One region of the Peptoniphilus sp. HMSC075B08 genome, then DNA from elsewhere that is predicted to be linked to it. Evidence: predicted binding sites of a transcription regulator. Region 1 holds the regulator's gene; the other holds the start of a gene.
What was found. Region 1 encodes HrcA, which represses chaperone genes, less so after heat shock. Its sites were predicted from a motif close to ATTAGCACTCNATANTATNGAGTGCTAAT; they were not measured.

Region 1 (3,431 bases):
AGATCAATTCCATTTTCCTTTTTGAATTCTTCAGCAATATAGTCGATTAATCTATTGTCGAAGTCATCTCCACCAAGTTTGTTGTTACCACGAGTTGCGTGTACTTCGAATACACCGTCAGAAAGTTCAAGGATAGATACGTCAAATGTACCACCACCAAGGTCATAAACCATAACAGTTTGTGCTTCAGTGTCCTTGTCTTCTCCATAAGCAAGTGCAGCTGCAGTTGGTTCGTTTACAATTCTCTTTACATCAAGTCCTGCAATTCTTCCTGCGTCTTTAGTTGCTTGTCTTTGAGCATCTGTGAAGTAAGCTGGAACTGTAATAACAGCTTCTGTAATCTTTTCTCCAAGATAAGATTCTGCGTCAGCCTTTAATTTTTGTAGAATCATAGCTGAAATATCTTGTGGAGAGTAAGTTTTGTCGTCAATTTTTACGTTAAAATCAGAACCCATGTGTCTCTTAATAGAAGAGATTGTTCTATCAGGGTTTGTGATTGCTTGTCTCTTAGCAGTTTCACCTACTAATCTTTCGCCATCTTTTGTAAAAGCTACTACTGATGGAGTAGTTCTGTTACCTTCAATGTTAGGAATAATTACAGATTCTCCACCTTCCATTACTGCTACTGCAGAGTTAGTTGTACCTAAGTCAATACCAATTATTTTTCCCATATATATTTCCTCCTAAAATTCTTATTGTGAAACTTTGACCATTGCAGGTCTTAGTGTTTTCTCGTTAATTAAATAACCTTTTTGCAATACTTCTATAACATAACCACTGTCGTATTCATCAGAATCTTCAGTGAGTACTGCGTGATGATACATTGGATCAAACTCTTGTCCCAATGCTTCCATCTCAACTATACCGTCTTTTGCAAGAACGTCAGTAAGTTGATTTTTTATCATTAATATTCCTTCATAAGTTGAGTCCTTGTCCTTTATGGAATCCAAGGCTCTTTCAAAATTATCTATGACAGGAAGTAAGTCATTTGCAATTTTTTTAACTCCAAGTTCAACATATTCAGACTTTTGTGCCTCAGTCCTTCTCTTATAGTTAGAGAAGTCTGCTTGAAGTCTCATAAATTTATCTGTTAAGTCTTGATATTTTTCATCATCAGAAGCTTCTACTTCAGCTTCTTCATTTATATCAAGTTCTTCTTCTTTCATATCTATATCTTCTTCATTTTGTAAATCATCTTTTTTTATATCTTCATTCGTCATGTACTCCCTCACATTTCTTTCAATCCACTTTTCACAGCGTCGCTAAATACTTTAACAACTTTAACCAATCTCATGTAGTCAATCCTAACTGGTCCAATAAGTCCAATACTTCCATAGATTCCATTTTCTCTAGAGAAAGGAGCTCTAATAATAGTATTTTCCTTCATGAGACTTGCACTATTTTCTGCTCCAATAATAACCTCAACATCGCTGGTAAAATTATCATTTTTTAGAATTTGAAATAGGCTGTCCCTATCTTCTACTAGACTCATGAAATCTCTTGCCTTGTCTATGTCCTTATATTCATCAAAGTTTAAAATATTTGTAAGACCATCATAATAGATGTCAATAGAAGAGACTTTTTTGTTAAATTGACTAGCAATTTTTACAATATCAGAAATAAATTTTCCATGCCTTATATAGTCATCTGAAAGTGAAATCTTAAGAGATTCAATTTCGCTGAAATCAATTCCCGATATCTTTTCATTTAAGACCTTCTCTATTAGATAAAAATCTTCGTCAGAAATATTTTCTATTTCTAAAAAGTATTTCTCAATAACTCCCTTGTCTCCTATTAAAACTAAAAGAGCTGTGTATTCATCTAACTTAACTAGAGTAAGTCTTTTTATTTTTGTATCGGCCTTCTGTGGTGTTATGAGATAAGCCGTACAAGAACTTATATTGGCTAGGAGATTGACTACATTCTTGTAAAATTCTTCGTGATTTCTCGAAGAGAATAAGAGTCTCTCCATGATTTTTTGTGAGGCATCTAGGTCGTGAAAGCTATTAAAGTTTTTAAAAAGTTCATCGACATAGAAGCGGTAAGCCTTGTCAGAAGGAATTCTTCCTGCTGATTGATGGGGCTTATTTAAAAAACCAAGATCTTCAAGATCTGCCATTTCATTTCTTATAGTTGCAGAGCTAACTCCAAGATTGTAATCTTTGGAGAGAGTTCTCGATCCAACGGGAGTAGGCATATCGATATATGCCTCAATTATGGCATTTAAAATATTAATTTTTCTAGTATCCATAACCCCTCCTTTTGTTAGCACTCATTAACCCCGAGTGCTAATCTATGTATATAATACTTCACACCTAGGACTTTGTCAAGGATTTTTAAAAATTATTTTGACTAATTTTGACTTTCTTTTAAATAATTTATTTCCTATTATTTTGATAATTTATAATCTAGCTTCTTACAAATCAATCTATATATACGTTATAACGTATAAATAGTTATCCATTCTTTCCTCTATTTATGATAAAATTAGAAATTGGAGATGATTACATTGAAGAAGAATGAAACCCTATCTTTTGTTGTTACAATTGTAGCTGCAGTTTTAATTGCACTTTTTGTGAGAACTTTTATTTTTAATATAGCTGTAGTTAATGGAGAGTCTATGCACCCTACTTTAAATGAAAGGGATAAATTAATTTGCCTTTCCTACAAGAGATACACCGACCTACCTCGCGGAGAAATTGTGGTCATAGATGCACCTAACGACAATAGAAACTATATTAAGAGATTAATAGGAAAGCCTGGGGACACAATAGCATTTAAAGATGGTCAGGTTATATTAAACGGAAAAGTTTTAGAAGAATCTTACACTTCTACTGATTACACTGAGTCCGATGTAGAAAGTTTTACACTAAAAGATGATGAGTACTTCGTAATGGGAGACAACAGACTTCCTGGTATGAGCATTGACTCAAGATACTTTGGACCAATTGAAAAGAAAAGAATAAAGTCAGCCGCAGTTTATAGGATTTTACCTCTTAATAATAGAGGAAAAATTTAAAATATAAAATCCCCAAGAAATCGGAGGTAAAAAATTTGAGAAATCAAAAAAATATAAGAAATTTTTCAATAATCGCACACATTGACCATGGAAAATCAACTCTTGCCGACAGACTAATTGAATCAACAGGCATGCTTACAAAGAGAGAAATGGAACAGCAAGTTCTTGACTCCATGGATCTTGAGCGTGAAAGAGGAATTACAATTAAATTAAAGGCAGTTAGACTAATCTATAAGGACGACAGAGATGGACAAGAATACATCCTAAACCTTATTGATACTCCAGGACACGTAGACTTTAACTATGAAGTTTCACGTTCCCTTGCAGCTTGTGAAGGTGCCATAGTCGTTGTTGATGCTGCACAAGGTGTTGAAGCACAAACTCTTGCCAATGTTTATCTTGCCATTGACCA
Region 2 (3,431 bases), on a different contig from region 1:
TATAAGTCCTGCAAGGAGGTCTTCTACCTTTAGCTTGATGTGGATAAGACCTGTCAAGGATCCTGCCAAAGCACCAGCCAAAAAACTAATGACTAGAGCAAGGCCAGGACTTATTCCCCTTAGGATGGCAAAGACTGTTACTGCTGCACCTAGAGGAAAAGACCCGTCAACTGTTAAGTCTGGAAAGTCCAAGATGCTATAAGCAATGTAAAGACCCAGTGCCAAGAAACTGTAAGTCAGCCCCTGGCTTATTATTCCTAATAAGATATCCATGACCCACCTACTTTTCTTCAGGAGATCCTATTTCAGTAAAATTTTCTGAAGCTCTATCAAGTAAGTCCTTTGGAATATCTATCCCAAGGTCTTCAGCAACCTTTGAGTTTAGATATAAATTTGGCTTTTCAATAATTTCATAAGCCATCTCACTGGCCTTAGCTTCTCCTCTTAAAATTTTTGCAGCCATCTTACCAGTTTGTTTTCCAAGAGAAATATATTCAATCCCTTCTGATCCAAGACAACCCATCTTCACTTGCTCAATTTCAGAACCAAAAACAGGAATTTTCTTTGCATTTGCCTTGTCTAAAATTGTTGGAAGAGAATTCACAACTGTGTTGTCTAAAAGATTTGTCATTACGTCAACTTTTGAAAGTAAGTTGTCTGTTGCTAGAGGTATGTCTGCAGTAGTATTTATGGCTTCATCAATAACTTTAAAGTCGTACTTGCCTGCAAGGTCTTTATAAATCTCTAGCATTGAATCAGAGTTTGCTTCACTAGATGTGTGAAGGATGCCAAGATTTTTTGCATCAGGTAAAAGCTCTCTTATTAATTTTAATTGGGCTTCCACAGGTAAGATGTCGCTTGTGCCTGTCACGTTGCCAAGGGGATTTTTGTTTTCATCAGCAACTTGTGCCACCACTGGGTCAGTGATTGCTGTGTAGACAACTGGTATGTCTGTCTTCATTGTGGCATTATAGGCACTCATAGCAGCTGGTGTGGCAATGGCTGTCACCATGTCCACCTTGTTGCCCACAAAGGCATCTGCTATTTGGGCAGCAATCCCCATGTCTGCTTGGGCATTTTGGTAGTCAACTTCTAAATTTTCCCCTTCAACAAAGCCTTCTTCTTCAAGACCTTGCAAGAAACCTTCCCTACAATTATCAAGTGATGGGTGTTGGGCAAATTGTAAAATTCCAACCTTATAAACTCTTTCACTATCAGAAGTTTTTTCTCCACTTCCATTTGAACATCCAACTAACAATAAAACTAATGACAATACTCCTAAAATTTTTTTCATTTTCATTCTCCTTTTCCTCAAACTATGAGAGAAGGATGGAAATAAAAAAAGACTTCCATCCCTAATGGGACAAAAGTCTAAACTTCTGCGGTACCACCCAATTTTGCATAAAGCACCCTCTCATCAATACTAACATATTGGTCTTATTTTAACGGCTAAGTCCCGTCGGGTATTACTTTAAATCAAAGATTTATTTCTCCCCGCCCTCAGGAGTCCATTCATTTATACTTTGCTTACAAGTCTCCCACCATGTGACTTGCTCTCTTTAAAGCTCCATAAAAACTACTAATCTCCTTTATCGGTTTATCGATTAGATATAATATATTCCTTGAAATTTATTTTGTCAAGGATAAATTTATCTTTTTAATTTTATTTTGATTTTTAATTTTCAAAGCAATTTATTTTGAGTTTTTAATTATTTTCTCTATTTAAAAATTTATTAAGACTTCATAAATATTTCTCAAGTTATATTTTAAAATAAATCTTCAAAAGTTTGACTATTTAAATAAAAAGATATATATTATTAGCAGAATCATCTATCGAGTGCTAATAATAGGAAGGTGATACAATGCAAAATAAAAAATACAATGCTGAAACAGAAAGATTAATGGACTTGATGATTCATTCCATTTACACAAATAAAGAAATATTTTTAAGGGAACTTATCTCCAATGCATCTGATGCCATGGACAAGATGTACTACATCGCCCTTAACGACGACAAGGTTAAGTTTAACCACGAAGACTACTTCATCAGGATTACTCCTGACAAGGAAAAGAGAACTATCACAGTAGAAGACGTTGGTCTTGGTATGACTGAGGAAGAACTTGTAGAAAACTTGGGGACAATAGCAAAGTCAGGTTCCCTTGACTTTAAGAACTTAAATAAAAAAGATGCTGACCACGAAATCATTGGCCAGTTTGGTGTAGGCTTCTACTCTGCCTTCATGGTTGCAGATGAAATTTCTGTCCTAACAAGATCTTACAAAGAAGACGTAGCCCACCTTTGGAAGTCCAAGGGAGCAGATGGCTACTCCATTGAAGATGCAGAAAAAGAAAACCACGGTACAGTCATCACCCTTCACCTAAGAGAAAATACTGAAGAAGAAAATTATGACCAATACCTCGATGAATATAAGATTAGGGAACTTGTGAGTCACTACTCCAACTACATCTCCTACCCAATTAAGATGGAAGTGGAAAAGAAAAGGCCAAGTGCTGATTCAACTGATGATGATCCAAAATTTGAATCTTATAGAGAAGATGACGTCTTAAACTCCTCTGTTCCAATGTGGAGAAAGAATAAAAACGAATTAAAGGATGAGGACTACAACAATTTCTTCAGACAAAGACACTTTGGCTTTGAAGACCCTCTTGCCCACATCCACATATCTGTGGAAGGGATGATTTCCTTTAAGTCAATTTTATACATCCCATCAAGAAGACCCTTTGACTTCTTAAACCCAGACAAAAAGGGCGGACTTGAACTTTACTCCAACGGAGTTTTAATTATGGAAAAATGTGAAGACCTACTTCCAGATTACTTGAGCTTCGTAAAGGGTGTAGTTGACTCAGAAGATATTTCACTTAACATCTCACGTGAAATGCTACAAAAAACTCGTGAGTTACAACTAATTAAGAAAAATATAGAAAAGAAGATCCTTGATGAACTTGCAAAGATCCTTAAAAATGACAGGGGAAAATATGCTGAGTTCTTTGAAAACTTTGGAGTTAGTCTAAAGTCAGGTGCCTATGAAAATTATGGTGCAGACAAAGACAAGCTAAAGGACCTCTTTATCTACACAACTACTAAGAGAGATAATGTGACATTTAACGAGTACAGGAAAGACATGAAGCCAGACCAAGACTTCATCTACTATGCAAATGGTTCTTCAATCGAAGCTATTAAGGACCTACCACAAATCAAGCACTTTATCGACAAGGACATAGAAGTTCTTGCCCTAACAGACCCAATTGACGAGTTTGTCATCAAGATGTTAGAAGAATACGACGACAAGAAGTTTAAGTCAATTTCTGAAACAGATGCTGTGAAAGAAGAAGACGAAAAAACTTTACAAGACTATGTGAAGAAGATGAAGGAAATCTTGGAAGGAGAAGTTTCATCAATTAGAGAAAAT

Region 2: the regulator HrcA is predicted to act here: its motif matches at 1,817-1,845, upstream of htpG (molecular chaperone HtpG).

The regions. Positions count from the first base shown of each region.
Region 1 is NZ_KV820448.1:83,449-86,879, reverse strand. It holds gene dnaK (molecular chaperone DnaK) at 1-671, opposite strand, end outside; gene grpE (nucleotide exchange factor GrpE) at 693-1,220, opposite strand; gene hrcA (heat-inducible transcriptional repressor HrcA) at 1,229-2,251, opposite strand; gene lepB (signal peptidase I) at 2,501-3,019, shown strand; gene lepA (translation elongation factor 4) at 3,055-3,431, shown strand, end outside.
Region 2 is NZ_KV820429.1:5,461-8,891, forward strand. It holds gene HMPREF3023_RS00480 (ABC transporter permease) at 1-273, opposite strand, end outside; gene HMPREF3023_RS00485 (ABC transporter substrate-binding protein) at 281-1,294, opposite strand; T-box leader at 1,357-1,602, opposite strand; gene htpG (molecular chaperone HtpG) at 1,863-3,431, shown strand, end outside.